3 regions of the Glaciecola sp. SC05 genome follow, and region 3 is predicted to be linked to each of the others. Evidence: predicted binding sites of a transcription regulator. Region 3 holds the regulator's gene; each other region holds the start of a gene.
What was found. The regulator LexA, encoded in region 3, represses DNA repair genes until DNA is damaged. The targets are predictions, from matches to a motif close to TACTGTATNNNNATACAGTA.
Positions count from the first base shown of each region.

Region 1: the regulator LexA is predicted to act here: its motif matches at 3,774-3,793, upstream of uvrD (DNA helicase II).
Region 2: the regulator LexA is predicted to act here: its motif matches at 2,646-2,665, upstream of recN (DNA repair protein RecN).

Region 1 is NZ_JBGIYY010000011.1:156,454-162,658, forward strand. It holds gene AB9H30_RS11770 (efflux RND transporter permease subunit) at 1-159, opposite strand, end outside; gene AB9H30_RS11775 (efflux RND transporter periplasmic adaptor subunit) at 260-1,342, opposite strand; gene uvrD (DNA helicase II) at 1,475-3,646, opposite strand; gene AB9H30_RS11785 (hypothetical protein) at 3,860-4,180, shown strand; gene cysE (serine O-acetyltransferase) at 4,182-4,994, shown strand; gene AB9H30_RS11795 (DUF2750 domain-containing protein) at 4,998-5,369, shown strand; gene AB9H30_RS11800 (GNAT family N-acetyltransferase) at 5,748-6,205, shown strand, end outside.
Region 2 is NZ_JBGIYY010000021.1:33,143-39,347, forward strand. It holds gene AB9H30_RS16675 (FimV/HubP family polar landmark protein) at 1-145, shown strand, start outside; gene ppiC (peptidylprolyl isomerase PpiC) at 161-439, shown strand; gene AB9H30_RS16685 (outer membrane protein assembly factor BamE) at 457-804, opposite strand; gene recN (DNA repair protein RecN) at 952-2,625, opposite strand; gene nadK (NAD(+) kinase) at 2,745-3,617, opposite strand; gene AB9H30_RS16700 (3-hydroxybutyrate dehydrogenase) at 3,772-4,545, opposite strand; gene AB9H30_RS16705 (polyhydroxybutyrate depolymerase) at 4,542-5,567, opposite strand; gene AB9H30_RS16710 (homoserine O-acetyltransferase) at 5,576-6,205, opposite strand, start outside.
Region 3 is NZ_JBGIYY010000008.1:46,677-52,881, forward strand. It holds gene plsB (glycerol-3-phosphate 1-O-acyltransferase PlsB) at 1-1,599, opposite strand, end outside; gene lexA (transcriptional repressor LexA) at 1,749-2,372, shown strand; gene coxB (cytochrome c oxidase subunit II) at 2,823-3,932, shown strand; gene ctaD (cytochrome c oxidase subunit I) at 3,944-5,554, shown strand; gene AB9H30_RS08870 (cytochrome c oxidase assembly protein) at 5,583-6,205, shown strand, end outside.

The DNA.
Region 1 (6,205 bases), on a different contig from region 3:
CGCGGAGGCACCGATGTAGGGGGTAGTGATGGTGATAGAAGCACTGCTGATTTGCGGAAACTGCAATACCGGAATGCTGAAAAACGCTCGGATGCCGATGAGCATGATGGCAAGGGACAACACAATAGCAATGATTGGTCGCTTTGAAAAAATATCCATGACCGATGGCGTGTTAATTAAGCTTGATGAGGCTTCACTTTTTGACAGGCTTTTTGTAGAGGGAGCCCCGGCGTCACTATTAGTATTGGGTGCGCTCATATTATTGTTCCTGCGCTGCGTACACAAGCAAACCTTCAGATAGCTTAGCAGAGCCAATAGTCGCGATAACATCTGTAGATGTTACGCCGCTGGTGAGCAGTGCCATTTTATCTTCTCTTGCGGCAAAACTAACAGGCTGGCGTGTCGCGCGGTAATCCCCTTTATCGTCTTTTACTAACTTAAACACAAAGCTGCCGAAGCTATCAAAACGCAGTGCTTCATTAGGCACGGCATATACGGTTTGAGCTTGCTCAATAGGGAATAACACACTTACTACGCTGCCGGGTTTAAACCTTTGTTCAGTGTTATCTAACTCTGCGCGCACCATTACGCTGCGAGAGGCGCTGGCAATTTGCTGGTTTACTGCGCTTATCTTAGCCGGTATCAAGCCATTTTTAAGTTCGGGAGAGCTGATCTTGACTTCGCTACCGATGGTGATGTCGGCTTGCCATTGCGGGATCGAAAAATCGACCCACACTTTCGATAAATCCCCCACTATTGTTGTAATTACTGAGTTTGCGGCAATGTAAGTACCTACTTCCCAATCATGTATGCTGGCAATTCCAGTAAAAGGAGCGCGTATGGTTTTGCGATCAATATTCGCCTGTAAGGCTCTTGCTCTTGCTTGATTGATCATTAACTGCGAGTTCGCGCGGTCAAGCTGCTCACGCGAGGATGCTCTGACTTCAAGAAGGTCGCTGGCACGTTTTACGTCGAGTTTTGCGAGGGCGATTTCAGCGTTGATTGCTTCAAGTTGCGCAAGCTCCGGTGCGATATCTAGCTGCACAAGCAAGTCGCCTTGGCTAACTTTGCCCCCTGAGGCAAATGCGACTTTGGTGATGATACCTTCAAACTCATTGCGTAGCTCTACCGAGCGCTGTGCTTTAACTTCGCCTATCACCCGTAGGCTGGGTCGCCATACAGAGGGCGTGACGCTGATTGTTTGAACGGTTTCGCTTGGCTCAGGAAAAGACGCGCCAAAAGCAATACCAGCCATCACTTGGTTGTATTTAATAAACCCCAATATGCCGATAATGCACAACAACGACACGATTGTTATCATCCAGCGTTTGAACTGAACCATTTAAATTCCTTTCTTGTGAGATACTGATTAGGACGTCAATTGCGATAACGCAGTAGACTCAGTAGATAAGCTAAATACTGCCAACGCTATGCTTTCGATTATAAAAAATGCCTTTATTACGCAAGTTTCATACTAGCCCACTTTTTGCAGCTTTGCGTACGCTAGCACTAACCACTTACTGCCAAATTCATCAAAGTTCACCTGCACGCGGGCATGATCGCCAGAGCCTTCATAATTGAGCACGGTACCCTCGCCAAATTTCTTATGTAAAACACGTTGCCCTAGAGTAAAACCGCTGTCGACAAAAGCTTCGTGGGAGGTCGCGGCGCTAAAGCGATTGTGCACAGGCTGACTCACCTGCGAGCGCAAACGGATTTCTTCTATGTATTCGCTGGGGATTTCGCGAATAAAGCGAGATGCGGTGTGGTATTTGTCCTGTCCGTAAACCCGACGAGTTTCGGCATAGGTAATGACCAACTGCTGCATGGCGCGGGTCATGCCCACGTATGCTAAACGCCGCTCTTCCTCGAGTCTACCGGGCTCATCGTTGCTCATGTTGCTTGGGAACATGCCCTCTTCGACACCGGCTAACACCACTAAAGGAAACTCCAAGCCTTTAGCAGAATGAATGGTCATCATTTGTACCGCATCTTGATTAGCATCGGCTTGTGCTTCGCCAGCTTCAAGTGAGGCATGGGCTAAAAAGGCTGCCATAGGCGTCATTTCTTCCGCATCTTCTGGCGGCTCAAACTGTTTACATGCGGTCACTAACTCTTGCAAGTTTTCAACCCTAGCTTGGGCCTTTTCGCCTTTTTCGGCTTGATACATCGCATACAAACCAGAGCCTTTGATAATCGCATCGGCTTTTTTCTCAAGCTCTAAGGGCGCGACTTGTTCAGCAAGGCCTTTAATCATGTCGATAAAGCTCTGCAGGGAATTGGCGGCTCTTCCTGATAAAAGCTTGGCCGACAGCATGGCCTGACTTGCATCCCACATAGCAAGATTATGCTCTCTGGCGTAGCTGCGAATATTGCTCAAGGACTTTTCTCCCATGCCGCGAGTGGGTGTGTTTACGACCCGCTCAAAGGCGGCATCGTCAATAGCGTTGTTCACCAAGCGCATGTAGGCAAGAGAATCTTTAATTTCTTGGCGTTCGAAAAATCGTAAACCACCATAAATACGATAAGCTAAGCCTTCATGTAGCAAGGCCTCTTCAAGCACCCGCGATTGGGCGTTATTGCGATACAAGATCGCGCAGTCTTTTAGGGCCGCACCATCGTCAAAAAATTGTTTGATACGCGAAACGATAAAGCGGGCTTCATCCATTTCGTTAAAACCTGAATACAGGGCAATTTTTTTACCTTCTGAACCTTCGGTCCATAGGTCTTTGCCTAAGCGCCCCTGATTGTTAGCAATCACCGCGTTTGCCGCTTTAAGAATGTTGCTGGTAGAGCGGTAGTTTTGCTCTAAGCGGATAGTAATACTGGATGGAAAGTCTTTCAGAAAATGTGAGATATTTTCTACATTGGCGCCGCGCCAGCCGTATATCGACTGATCATCATCGCCTACAATCATCATGCTGTTTTCAGGGCCTTTCAAGAGTTTTAGCCAAGCGTATTGAATATTGTTGGTGTCTTGAAACTCGTCGACCAATACCGCTCTAAAACGATTTTGATAGTGGCGTCGTAAAGGCTCATTGTCGCGTAAAATCTCATAGGCTAATAATAAAAGCTCGGCAAAATCCACCAAACCTGAACGCTTGCAGGTTTGCTCATAGGCGACGCAGATATCCTTCATCTTTTGCTGAGTCGGGTCGTTATGAGTTTCAACGTGCGCAGCGCGCAGCCCTTCGTCTTTGTTGCCGTTAATAAACCACTGGATTTGCTTTGCTGGCCAATGTTTTTCGTCTAAATTCATGGCTTTTAGCAAGCGCTTTATTAGGCGATATTGATCGTCTGAATCTAAAATACTAAAATTTTGCGGCAGTCTTGCTTCTTCGTAATGCAGGCGAAGCAGGCGATGAGCCAAACCGTGGAAGGTACCTATCCACATGGCGTTCATCGGCGCTTTGACTAAATGCTCCACACGTCCACGCATTTCTCGGGCAGCTTTATTGGTAAAGGTTACGGCCAAAATACTAAACGGCGTAATGGCTTCGACTTCCATCATCCATACTATGCGGTGGACTAATACGCGGGTTTTCCCGCTGCCTGCGCCAGCAAGCACCAGCATGTTAGCATTAGGGGCAGCTACCGCTTCGCGTTGCTTATCGTTTAGCTCGTCCAGTAGTCGAGATACATCCATTAAGTAAACCTTTGGGTAATATTTTGAGTAAAAATCTGCAAATACGCGCCGCTTTGCTAAGGCGCTAGCTTGTTAAATTATGTATTATCCGCATAGTGTAACAAACTGAACGAAGTTTTTATCATAAGGCTGGTTATTTATACAGTTTTTATTTACGTTCACATTGGCGCATAGCCATCAATCTGCATAATTAATAAATGTTATAGGTCAGCAATGGATTTATTCTATCAACGCACAGAAACTAACGAAAAGGTCGTAGTGATATTCCGCCCATATTCGATGTATGTGCTGTTAGTGGTGCTCCTGGCACTTATGGCGATTACTTTTGTACCTGCGCTTGTTGCTTATGAAGCCCTCGGCAATGTACTTATCCCGATTGCTGCGGTGGTTGTGATAGCGCGCATAGTATTCATGTATAAAGTCAATCAAGAAGTGCAAAACGCTATTCGTAGCGACAGTGTGACTATTTCAGGCAGTAAGTTGAGCGCTAAAAATCCGCTTACCTTTGTGATCACAAAAACCGCAGGACAATAACTTGCCATATACCATTATCGACAGCGAAGCCTTTTGGTTAGCTCTGAAACATGAAGCAAAGTTAGTCGCTGAAAAAGAGCCGATGCTATCTAGCTATTTGCATGCTTGTGTATTAAATCACCATAATTTTGAAACCTCATTGAGTTTTATTTTATCGAACAAAGTGAGCGATGACGTGATGCCAGCCATTGCTGTTCGTGAAATGTTTGATGAGGCCTACATGCTCAACCCCAGTATCGTAGATGCTGCAGTCGCTGATGCCCAGGCTATCGTTCAGCGCGACCCAGCGGTGTCTTCTTACTTACCGGTTTTGATTCATTTCAAAGGCTTTCAAGCGCTACAAGTACATCGTCTGGCACACCATATGTGGCAAAACGGCCGCAGAGAACTCGCGCTGTTTATGCAAAGTCGTAATTCCGAAGTGTTTTCGGTGGATATTCACCCAGCTGCAACAATCGGCAAAGGCGTTATGTTTGACCATGCTACGGGTATTGTTATTGGTGAAACCGCGGTGGTCGAGGACAATGTTTCGATACTGCAAGAAGTAACGCTTGGCGGAACCGGTAGCGAGTCGGGAGACCGCCACCCCAAAATTCGCGAGGGTGTGATGATTGGCTCGGGGGCTAAAATCCTTGGCAATATTGAAGTGGGTAGAGGTTCGAAAGTAGGTGCGGGGAGCGTGGTGCTGAGCAATGTGCCGCCGTGCATGACGGTTGTGGGTGTGCCGGCAAAAGTGGTGGGTAAGCCTAACTGCGATATGCCCTGCGATTCTATGCAGCAGAATGTGCTAGCAGACTCCGATAAAGAGGGATAAATTTTGTCATTAGAAACGCAACAAAAATTGCAGCAGCTCATGCAAATGCCAGCAGATAAGCGCTACTCCTATTTACTCGAGCAGGCCAAAGCAAATCAACAGCTATGGATATTAACTGACGAACATGGCAGCGTGATGCTCAATACCGAAGATGAAGATTGCGTGCCCGTATGGCCTGAGCAAGGGCTGGCTGAATACTGGGCAACCGGGGAATGGGCAGATTGCAAAGCGCAGGCAATTTCGTTGAGCGATTGGTTAGCGCGCTGGACCCCAGGGTTGCAAAGTGACGATTTGTTTATCGTTGCCAGCCCTAACCCCGATGAAGCTGGATTGGTATTAGACCCCGACATGTTTGATGAAGACTTACGTCGCTAAGCCCAAGTAACTTGCAGGCGTTCTTTATACCAGACAGTGTTGTTAAACAATGGGAAAGATAAGCAGAGAGCGAGAGCAAAAAAGCTGTGACGCTTGCTCAACAGCGAGCTCTATTTTATATCGGGTACGTTTAGCGCAGCAAGAACCATGGTTGTTTTACTGTAGTGACTGTCAATCAAAGGCGAAATCACGTGCTGCTTATCAATATGGCGGCACATGGAAACAAATTAAACGAAACTAGTTGTCACTCTTGGTCGCCTTCTATTATTCTCAGCTTGTATTATCCTAAGAGTCAGATGGCTTTACTCGCCTCTCGAATGTGTTTATGATTTTATTCACTGCCACTCTTTGGAATCTCTTATTCCGCATGACCGCCCTATGACCCTAAAATACGTTCAATTAGCCCCGCATCATTTTGATGCCATTATTGCCTTAGGCAATGAAGTGCATGGCGACAATTATCTCGATATGACTCAAATGGAAGATCTCTATCAGCGCAGTTGGTCAAACAATGTAAATGCCAGTTGGGTTGCGGTGCTAACTGAGCCTGAAGCACTATCAAATAAAGAGATTGAGCAAGATTCTGAGGTAGCACCAGCAAAACGCTCGGCAAGCAAGCAAACGCCCGATGGTTATTTAGTGGGTTTTAGACTCACGATTGCAAGCCAAAATTGGTCTCACGATCAGTGGTGTACGCCAGAGCAGTGGGGTCACCCACAAGATCAAGTGTGTTACTTTAAGTGCAACACGGTAGACAGCGCGATGCGCGGCAAAGGTGTGGGCTCAAGTTTGTTGCAAAAATCTATTGAGAGCGCCAAACAGCAAAATGCCTTGGC
Region 2 (6,205 bases), on a different contig from region 3:
TAACTTAGATCTTGCTCAAGTTTATATGGATATGGGCGATCATGAAGCCGCGACAGAAGTGCTCGAAGAAGTAAAGCAGAGAGGCTCTGACGAACAGGTGGCGGAAGCAACCGAGCTGCTGCAGCAAATCAAAAAAGACCAATAAACTTAAGGTATTCTTATGGCCAAAGCATGTGCCTTACACATACTGGTAAAGACCGAAAAAGAAGCCCAAGACCTATTGGTGCAATTAAAAAAGGGAAAGCATTTTGGGGATTTGGCAAAGCGCTATTCGCAGTGCCCGTCAGGGAAAAAGGGTGGAGACTTAGGCGAGTTTCGGCCTGGGCAAATGGTCAAAGCTTTTGATGATGTCGTGTTCAAAAAAGAAGTGTTAGTAGTGCACGGGCCAATTAAAACGAGTTTTGGCTTTCACCTTATCAAGACTTTATATCGTAACTAATGAACAGATACCTTGCTTTACGCTAGGGGTTGGTCAAACTCTTCGGGCTTGGTGAAGTCACCTTTAAAATCAAGTAATTTATTGTCTTCAAATGTCAAGATGAGGCGCTTTTTAACATCTTCGCCACGCTTAGCCATACCGCGCTTCATTTCGTAATAATAATACCAAACATTGTCATTGAAGCTATCTCCAACCACTGGATTACCTAGTACAAATATGACTTGTTCTTTTGTCATTTCAACGCGCAGCTTGTTTACGTCTTTTTGGTCAAGAAAATTACCTTGAGGCACATCAATACGATAAATCCAGTCACTGCAGCCAGATAAAAACGTAAACGATAACAAAATGACGATGATAAACTTCATAAGACTTCCATATAAAAAATTCGCTAGGGATACTACCTCACTTGCTTGAGACCGATCAATCCCTATTTGGTTCATCCCCGCTGTATTTGCCTATCTCGACTGTCATTAGCCGGAAATTTGCCTTTAAAAGGATTTGTTTCACGATCATTAAAGCTTCAATAGGTCTTTTGCGTTGGCAATCGCTGTATCGGTCAATTCATCACCCGCCAGTAACCTTGCAATTTCATTGACTCGCTCTTCTTTAGTCAGACGCAAAACTTTGGTTTCGGTAGTTATTCCATCTGTGAGTTTAGTCACAAATAGTTGGTGATGACCCTGAGCTGCAACCTGAGGCAAATGTGTCACGCATATTACTTGTGACTGAGCGCCAAGTTTATTCAGTAGTTTGCCGACAATTGAGGCGGTTTGGCCACTAATACCCGTATCAACCTCATCAAATACCATGGTTGGAATGCTGTAGTCGCGAGAGCGAATAACTTGAATAGCCAAGCCGATGCGCGCAAGCTCTCCGCCTGATACCACTCTTTCCATCACATCGGGAGCTTGCCCCGGATTCACTGAAACGAGGATTTGTATTTCATCATTGCCTAATCCATGAGGCTTGTCTTTGTCGTTATGTAAGATCTGGGTATTAACCACGGCGTGTGGCAGATTCATTTGCTGAATGCTTTGTGCAATTTCTTTTGAGAGTTTTTCAGCTGCAGTTTGTCGAGATTCAAACAGCGCATAGGCTTTTTTACGGTAGCCAGCTAAAGAGTCGGCGCAACTTTGCTCGAGCAGGGATAAGGATGCTTCATCGTTTTGCAATTGGGTAAATTCATTGGCTAGCTCGCTATGGACCTGATGCAGCTTTTCAGGCGAGGTGCCGTGTTTACGAGAGAGTTCTAAGGCAGTTGCATAGCGTTCTTCAATAGCCTGAAGTTGCTCTGGGTCTGTTTCAAGACCACTTTGATAATGTGATAGTTCAGTATAGGCTTCTTGCACCTGTATGACTGCACTTTGCAATAACTCATAGCTAGCGTTTAGCTCTGGATCTGTATCGAGATTATCTTGAATACCCTTTAGCGCAGTATTCAATAAAGACAAGGCATTGCTGTCGTCGTCATCTTTCAACACGTAACACGATTTTTCAGCTACTTGAATAAGCTCTTGTATTGAGTTGAGTTTTTTGAAATCAATTTCTAACTGCTCAAATTCACCCTCAACCATTGCAAATGCGTTAAGCTCGTCCACTTGATATTGCAGCAGGTTGACTCTGTCGAGACGCTGCTGTTGAGCAGTTTGCAGGGCTTTAAGTGTTTTTGATTGCTCAGAGTAATGTGCATATGCAGATTTAGTTTGTGCTAATAAACTTTGGTGTTGCGCATAGCCATCCAGCAGAGCAAGTTGATTATCGGCCTTTAAAAATTGATGGTGGTCATTTTGTCCATGGATGTGGATCAGTTTGGATCCTAGTGCTTTGACTTGCGAGAGCGTGACCGCAACGCCATTGATGAATGCCTTTGAGCGCCCCTCTTTACTGACTACTCGACGAATGAAGCACTCATCTGGATTATCTTCTTGGCTGAGCATCTCTTCGTTTAGCCATGCTTTTACTTTCTCTAGTTTATTCACATCAAAATGAGCGACAATTTCAGCTCGCTGAGAACCTTGCCTAACAATGTTGGTGTCTGCCCGTTGACCTAAGCACAAGCCGAGCGCATCGAGCGCAATCGACTTACCTGCGCCGGTTTCACCGGTGATGGCCGTCAGACCATTTTGCAAACTAAGTTCTACATGTTTTACCACGGTAAAATTTTTGATATCGATATGGACAAGCATAAAAATACTCCAATGTGTAATACTGATAATATATACAGTATTTTATACAGTGTAAAGACTGTCTTTTGGACTAGTTTTAAATAATAAGCGAGTATCGTTTGGCGCGTAAACCTAAAGGCTTAATATAGCTTGCTGCCCCAGTTGAGCTTGGTTCTTAACACATTAAAATAATTGTAGTCTGGTGGATGGACTAACGTGAGGTGTTTTTTGTTCTTGCGTATTTTTACATAGTCACCAGGCTCAACCGCAATGACCACATGACTGTCGCAGCTAATTTGTACGCTGTCGACATTATTACTGGATATTTTTAGCGTAATTTCGCTGTTTGCATCAACCACGATGGGCCTACTGCTAAGCGTATGTGGAAACATCGGCACAAGTGTTAAAGCATCTAAATGCGGCACTAAAATTGGCCCGCCGCCCGACAGTGAATATGCGGTAGAGCCTGTAGGTGTAGCAATTATTAAACCATCTGAGCGTTGGCTAAATACAAAGTCACTGCCAACATACAGTTCAAACTCCATCATGTGTGCGACTTTACTGTGATGAAGGACGACTTCATTTATAGCGCTGTGAGCTTCGTAAAGTTTGTCGCCTCTAAAAACTTGTGCTTCTAAAATAAAACGTTTTTCACGATAGACCTTATTGGCAAAAATATTTTCAAGCTGCGCGACAATATCTTCTGGGTTAATGTCGGTTAGAAAGCCTAAGTTACCCCGGTTTACGCCAACGACGTCGACATCGTATTCAGCGAGTACCCTAGCGGCGCCCAGCATGTTGCCGTCGCCACCAACTACGATGGCCAAGTCTGCTTGCTCGCCTATTTCCGTTAAGCTGGCAGCATGTGTGTGCTCAGTAATACTGCCTGCAATACGGGTCTCAAGCAATACTTTGCAATCACGCTTTGTTAATTCAGCAATCAGAATGTTGAGGCTGGTATGAGTGGCTTCATGGCTCGGTTTGCCAATTAACCCTACCGTAGCGTAGCGCATAGATATTTTCCGTAAAACTTCGGCTTATCAACAGATTATACGAGGACGCGCAGGTTGCAAGAAAAAAACTGACTTTTGCGCTTAAATACTCGCATAAGTCAGCTGTTTTAGAATGCTTTGCTATGTCTGATGAGAGCAAATATCCGCTGGAGGCTTATCGCGCCGTCCAACCGCCATCTAAAATAATGGTTTGCCCGGTAATGTTTTTAGCTGCACTACCCATCAAAAATGCGGCTGTTTCTGCCAGTTCATCAATGCCAATAAAGGCTTTTTTAGGCATAGGCTCGAGCATAATTTTATTTACCACATCTTCTTCGCTCATGTTGTTTTCAATTGCCTGAGCAGCAATTTGTTGTTCTACCAAAGGAGTTTTTACATAGGCAGGACAAAGGGTATTAATGGTCACGTTTACGTCACCGGTCTCTAGCGCTAAGGTTTTAGCAAAGCCTAATAGACCATGTTTTGCAGCAACATAGGCGGATTTATATGGCGATGCAATTACCGAATGTATGCTGCCAACGTTAATAATGCGTCCAAAATTTTGAGCTCGCATGTGCGGGAGCAGAGCACGCGTAAGCATGGCAGGCCCGACTAACATAACATTGATTAACAGTTGCCACTTATCCGCTGGAAAGTCTTCAAGCTTAGCTACATGCTGTATACCAGCATTATTTACCAGTACATCTACTGGGGTATCTTTCAGTCTCTCTGGTATGCTAGCGATGTCGTTTGCGTCAGAGACATCCAGTTTAATTGCTTGCGCTGCGCTGCTGCGCTTAACATTTAGCTTGGCAGCTGCCTTTTGCGCCGCGTCAATATTGATATCTGCAATAATAATGTGATTGCCTGCAGCGGCTAGGTGCTCTGCTATGCCAAAGCCGATGCCGCTGGCGCCGCCGGTGATCAGTACGTTTTTTGCTGTGCTCATTGTTTGTTTCCTTTTCCTAACGCTTGCATGACCTGATAAATCGCCTTGATTTGCGGGCCTTGTTTGTTGGCATAATTTTCATCTGTATACCCCCACCAGTCCCAGCAACCCTGCGGGTTTAAAGGCATAAACATGGATTTTTTTACCTGCGGATAGAGCACCACTATGTTGTTTACGTCTGCCCAGCGATTGTAGCCCGCTTGCTCTGCGTAGGCTTTGCCAACATCGTCAATATTTTGATTACAGCCATGAAAACTAATATGAAGTGAACAAGTATCGCCGCTCTCGCACGATTGTGGCACGTAAATGAGCGCGTTTTCATTAATGGATGTGCCTCGTAAATTTACCATATCTCCAATGTCAATTGTTTGCACAGGCAACGCTTCTTTGGTTTCTGGCAGATTTAAATCCTTATAAATAAAAGACAGAATTTCGCCTGCGCCATCATACCCGCAGTTGCCGATAAACGGTGGTTCAGAAATGTCACACGGGTTTCCGGCGTCCAAGGTCGGCATATGATGAGCAAACGCTTGGCTGTCAACATAATCTATTTGGGCTTCGGGTAACCAAAGTTTGTATTGCGCCGCCAATAAATCAGCGGCAGTGCGATTTACCGTTGTATCTTTTGTGCCATGTATGAGTTTAACGCGGTCGTCTTGTAAAGCGGATATAGCCGCTACTCGTCCGTCGCTCAGGTATTGTTCGTATTGTCGAATAAATGGCGTATTACTAATTGCACTTGAGGCTTTGCCAACGCATTGACCAAGGGCCATGCCGATATCACCCAATGCACAGTAGTAAGGACCTGCCCCAACAATGCCAGCGCCGACTATCGTTTCGGAATGAGACAGTTGAAACTGTGTTGCCATATACCCACCAGAAGATAAACCACTTACGGAGGTTTTACTGAGATCCAGATTTAGCTTGTCGACATTGACTTGCGCATTGCTCGGGGCGCTACTAAGTGAAATAAGCGCAGTGAAAACATACATACATAAGCTTTGTTTTTGTAATAAACTCATAGTGAATCCTAGTGCGCTAAAAATTGACGGATGATGTCGCTGTATTGTGCAATATTATTAAGACCTTCTAGATGCCCCAAATCACCCTCTAAATACTGCAAATCGACGTCTTTACCTTGTGCCTGCATAGTTTTGGCTGCAAGTTCTGCATGATAAGGCATCAGCAACAAGTCTTGGCTTGCGGTAATAAACAAGGTTTTAGCCTCAATCTGAGCAAGACCTTCCTCAAGCGTTCCTTTCATACCGGTCATAAATAACTGATTGGCTCTAACTAAATACAGTAAATGATTTGCATCCATTTTGCTGCTGCGTTCAGCCGCGCGTGCCATTAGCCAGTTGACGATGGGTGGCGACGCCGAAATGTCATACATATCTGGCTGTTTATCTGCCAGCAGTAGCTGTTGATTAATTTGGTTGAAAAATTCGGGGGCGAGGGCGCTTTGAGTAATTAAGGCTAAAGCTGCGCTCAAGCCTGCATTTGGAAATTGTTCTGGCGACTGAGCGTAATAGTCACCGCCACGCCAAAGGGGATCTAGTTTAATCGGCATTACCCATTGCTCCAAAAGAGCGGTAGTCCACCCATCAGCTTGGGCTGAGCCGATCACTGAAATCAATCGGGGTACCCAATTTGGATAAGC
Region 3 (6,205 bases):
GCATAACGCCACCATCGCTGAGCCATTAAGTGCTGCTGCGCGATTAATTCTCGTCATGATTTTATCAGCCAGCGAATTTACGACGGGGGTCAACCACTTTGGCTTTTTGTCATCAAGGGCTTTTTGTTCACGCCAGTCGCTAACCGACTCATCTAAAAAGTTGCTAAGCTGAATTGGCTCACCGAAATTAACAAAACCATGTCCATAGTTTTTAAGCTTACGAATAGCCGAAAATACTTGAGTAGGGGACTCTTTCTTTTTTGACTTTCCCTTTAGCTCTTTCATATAGCTTTTTACTTCCATCACGTGCTCATAGCCAATGTAAACCGGCACAATCGAGACTGGACGTTTGATACCCTTGGTCATAGCTTGCAAAGTCATCGCAAGCATTCCGGTTTTTGGCGGAAGTAGTCTCCCTGTTCGGCTGCGGCCACCTTCTGGGAAGTACTTCACCGAATAGCCTTTGTTAAAGAGTAGCTCGAGATACTCTCTAAATACCGCGGTGTAGAGTTTATTGCCTGCAAAACTCCGCCTTAAAAAGAAAGCCCCGCAGCGCCTGAAAATTCCGCCTACAGGCCAAAAATTAAGGTTAATGCCGGCCGCAATGTGCGGCGTCACCAAGCCCTCGTTATAAATCACGTAGGTAAGCAATAAATAATCCATGTGACTTCTATGACAGGGCACGTAAATTATCTCATGCCCGTTTTTTGCTAACTCTCTGACGCGCTCTGCATGACTGACATCAATACCATCATAAATTTTATTCCAAATTCGTCTGAGTAGTCTGTCGCCAATACGAATGAGGCCCTCTCGATAGTCGGCGGCCACTTCGTCGATATATTTCAGTGCCTCATGACGACAAGCTTCTGGGCTGATAGATTTTTGTCTCGCGTGTTCGTCTATTGCAAGTTTGACTGAAGTAGCGCCTAAAATTGAGTTATATAAGGTTTGTCGCTCGAGCAAGGTAGGGCCACTGAGGGTTTGTCGCTTACGCTGAAAATGCGTCCGCGCCACGCGCACTAGTTTTTGCGCTATCTGTTTGTCGCTGCCATGCAGTTCAGACATTTGTCGCGTAGACACCGGAGCTGAGTAGCTAACGAAGTTGTCTCGCCCAAAAAACAGCACAATAAAAAGCTTTCGGAGCCAGTTTGGAGATGCTTTGATGGCAAATAGCTGTGCAAAGCCGCTTTTTTCTTTACCAGCAGAGCGTCCCCAAGAGATAAACACGGGGATCACCTGTAAATCAATGTCGAGGTGCTCTCTGTGTAAGTGAAAGTATTCTGTAAAAACATCTTCAATGCTGGTTTTTTTAACCCTGCGGGTTAATAAGTTTTGAGGGCGTGTTAGGAAGTAACGTCGTTTGCGCTCAGCGCCAGCGATCTCTATATTTTCAAATGGATTGGGCAAATCTAGGGCTCGGGCCGACTTGGCCAGAGCTAACTGATCGGTAAAGGATTCGGTTTGCAATAAATACACAATAGGTTTCGTTTTATCGATACCTAACTCTTTTTCAATATCCGCAGGCACGCTTTTTACTGAAACTAACCAGCCTATGGCTTTAGATGCTAACCAACGAAAAGCAGAACCAATCTGTGACATGCGCACTCCGAATCAAAGTAAGGCTTAAATATTAACATGCTTTCAGGTACTTATGCCTAGCTTTAAAAAGCAATTATTAAATTAAGAGTATTGCGCTTTGCCAATTAAAGGATATACTCCAACTAACTGTATAGAAAAACAGGCTGGTTATGCGTCCACTAACTCCTAGGCAAGAAGAAGTACTCAAACTCATAAAAACAACCATGATTGATACTGGTATGCCGCCTACTCGTGCAGAAATTGCGAGAGAGCTCGGTTTCAAATCTGCAAACGCCGCTGAAGAACATCTCAAGGCATTGGCGAAGAAGAATGTGATCGAAATCCTACCGGGAACGTCTCGTGGGATAAAGCTCAACTGTCCACTAGAAGACGAAATTGAGCAAGGTATTCCCCTCATTGGTCGGGTGGCAGCAGGTCAACCTATCCTTGCTCAGGAACACATCGACTCGCACTATAAAGTTGACCCAGCAATGTTTCACCCTGGTGCTGACTTTCTGTTAAGAGTTAACGGTATGAGTATGATGAAAATTGGGATAATGGATGGCGATCTATTAGCTGTGCACAAAACTAATAATGTCAGAAACGGCCAAATTGTGGTTGCTAGAATAGATGATGACGTCACCGTAAAACGCTTCGAGAAGAAAGGGCCGCTGGTGATATTGCATGCTGAAAATGACGATTTCTCACCAATAGAAGTCGATCTGCGGACACAATATTTCGAGATAGAAGGGCTTGCAGTAGGCGTTATTAGAGATAACGTAAATTTAAATTAAGACCGCAAAAAAAAGGGCAGTTTCTTCTCAGGAAACTGCCCTTTTTTCTCCTAAAATGATACAAATTTAAGCCATAAACCACCTGAAATTCGCAGAAAAATCTGCTGCCTTTTCTATGTTTTTACAAAAGCTTGCTTGCAAGTTACGTACAACAATATTCACGGCAAATTGGTGATTATTTACGCTCAAAACTTCCATTTGATTAAAAAATAAGCTAACTATTAGTAAATACGAACTGTTTGTATGGTTTTTCTCCAAAAAGTACTAGACGTATCCTTCGGATTGATTAATCATTAGCGAGTTATTCACATTCTAATAACATCGGACGTAGAATTTCTGATTTTGTCTAGAAAAATAACTGGCAAAACAGAACTCGTATTAAGAATACGTCAACCTCAATTTTGGGAGTCAAGTGTGAAGTCGCTGCAAATTACTTTAAGTGCTCTATTGATGAGTGCGCCCATGATGGTACTAGCCACTAGTGCATCAGAGAGATCCGATCTTAACCTTCGCCCTGGCGTGACAGATATCAGCCAAGAAGTTTATGGCCTGCATATGATGATGTTTTACATCTGTATCGCGATTGCGGTCATCGTATTTGGTGTAATGTTTTACTCAATGGTAAAGCACCGTAAATCGAAAGGTGCTAAACCTGCACATTTCCATGACAACGTAAAAGTTGAGATTGCTTGGACGGTAGTGCCGTTTTTGATACTGATTGCAATGGCTGTGCCTGCTGCCAATACTTTGATTGAGATGGAAGATGCATCTAAAGCTGACATTACCGTGCTGGTGACAGGTTCCCAGTGGAAATGGCACTATAAGTATATGGATAATGATGTGGAATTCTTTTCCACCATGGCAACCCAACAAGAGCAAATCCGCAACAAATTTACAAAAGGTGAGAACTACCTACTAGAGGTTGATCGCCCTTTGGTTATTCCTACCGGAAAAAAAGTACGCTTTTTAATTACTTCTGATGACGTTATACATTCATGGTGGGTGCCAGACTTTGCAGTGAAAAAAGATGCAAACCCTGGATTTATAAACGAGGCATGGACTAATGTAAACGTGCCAGGGGTTTACCGCGGCCAATGTGCAGAGCTATGCGGAAAGGATCATGGCTTCATGCCCATCGTAGTTATTGCAAAAGATCCAGTTGACTACGCTGCCTGGATTGACGAGCAAGAAGCGATTGCTTTAAGAGCAAAAGAAGAAGAGCAACGTTTGTTGGCGATGAATATGTCAATGGAAGAACTAATGGCTGATGGCAAAAGAGTACATGAAGCGGTTTGCGCTGCATGTCATATGCCTAACGGCGAAGGCCTAGCTGGCGTATTCCCAGCAATTAAAGGTTCTTCAATTGCATTAAATGACAAGCCTGCACACATCGATATCATTGTGTACGGTAAAGCTGGCACTGCCATGCAGTCATTCGCGAAACAGCTCACCATGTCAGAGATTGCTGCGGTCGTTACATACCAACGTAATGCTTGGGGTAACAACACTGGCGATATGGTACAAGCAAAAGATGTTAACGCCATTATGAATGGCAACTAGGAGATAATTAGATGTCGACGGTAACAGATACTGCACACGGCGCCGATTCACATGATGGTCATGACGATCATCATCACCACATCCCGAAAGGGCTGATGAGATGGGTGCTCACCACAAACCATAAAGATATAGGTACTTTGTATCTGTGGTTTGCGTTTATTATGTTCTTGGTAGGCGGCGCAATGGCTATGGTCATTCGTGCTGAATTATTCCAGCCGGGTTTACAAATCGTTGAACCTAATTTCTTTAATCAGATGACCACCGTGCATGGACTGATAATGGTTTTTGGTGCAGTTATGCCGGCCTTTACAGGACTTGCGAACTGGTTGATCCCCATGATGATTGGGGCGCCAGATATGGCATTGCCACGCATGAATAACTGGAGCTTCTGGATTTTACCGTTTGCTTTCGCTATTTTGTTGGGTTCATTGTTTGTTGAAGGTGGCGGACCAGCCTTTGGTTGGACGTTCTACGCGCCATTATCAACAACGTATAGCGGAGACAGTACGGCGCTATTTGTATTCTCTGTGCATATTATGGGGATCAGTTCAATCATGGGCGCGATCAACGTTGTTGTAACCATATTCAATATGCGTGCGCCTGGTATGACTTACATGAAGATGCCGTTGTTCGTGTGGACTTGGTTAATTACTGCCTTCTTGTTGATAGCAGTCATGCCAGTGCTTGCGGGTGTGGTAACCATGGTGCTTACCGATAAGTACTTTGGCACCAGCTTCTTCGACGCTGCCGGCGGTGGTGATCCAGTGCTGTTTCAGCACATATTCTGGTTCTTCGGTCATCCTGAAGTTTACATCATGATTTTGCCGGCCTTTGGTATCATCTCTGAAATTGTCCCAACGTTCTCTCGTAAAAGGCTGTTTGGCTACGCTTCTATGGTCTACGCGACAGCGTCGATTGCATTATTATCGTTTATTGTATGGGCTCACCATATGTTTACTACGGGTATGCCGGTGGTCGCTGAGATGTTCTTTATGATAGCGACGATGATCATTGCCGTACCGACGGGTGTGAAGGTATTTAACTGGGTAGCGACGATGTGGAGAGGCAGTATTTCTTTCGAAGTCCCAATGCTTTTTGCTATCGCATTTATCGTTCTATTCACCATTGGTGGCCTGTCAGGATTAATGCTCGCCATTGTGCCAGTAGATTTCCAATATCATGACACGTATTTTGTGGTAGCTCATTTCCACTATGTACTGGTGACTGGTGCTATCTTCTCGATCATGGCTGCCGTGTATTTCTGGCTACCGAAGTGGACTGGTCGTATGTTCGACATTCCATTAGCAAAAGCACACTTCTGGTGTTCATTAGTTTCAGTTAACTTATTGTTCTTCCCTATGCATTTTGTAGGGCTAGCCGGCATGCCTCGTCGTATACCTGATTATGCTTTGCAGTTTGCTGACTTTAACAAATGGATAAGCATCGGCGGATTTGCGTTTGGTTTATCGCAATTAATCTTCCTAGTGTTGGTCATAAAAGCATGTCGTAAACAAGGTGACAAAGTTTCCTCACAAGTGTGGGATGGAGCTAATGGCCTAGAATGGGAAATTCCTTCTCCAGCGCCTTATCACACCTTTGAAACACCGCCTGTTATCAAATAGACAATAGACAATAGGCAAGAGGAAATTTATGTCAGATGACAAGCAAGCACCTTTAAATCGTCAGAGCGCAACTAGCGCTCCTGACGATGGTGTTGTGCAAGCGCCTCAAAACCATGGCAAAACTGTTGCGAAGCTGTTGATGGTGGTCTTGGGTATGTTTGGGTTTGGGTTTGCCTTGGTCCCGTTGTATGACGTATTTTGCGATATTACCGGCATTAATGGTAAGCCAAGCGACCAAGCAGCAGTTTATGAATCTATAGACATTGATACGTCTCGAGTCATTACGGTCGATTTTATTACTCGCACTAACTCGGGAATGCCTTGGGAATTTACGGCGCAAACAAAGCGCGTTGAAATCCACCCTGGCGAAATGAGTGAAGTTGCATTTTTTGTCAGAAACCCAACCAAAAGAGATATTATTGCACAAGCAATACCTTCTATATCACCGGGCATGGCGGCACTTTATATCAATAAAACGGAATGCTTTTGTTTTAAGCATCAACCCCTAAAAGCGGGGGATGAAGCGCTTATGCCAATGAATTTCTATATTGACCCGCAACTACCTGAAGATATTACTTTTTTTACCTTGCAATACACATTGTATGACATCACCGAAAATGCTGACGAAGCAGAAGTAGTGGCGATGAATAG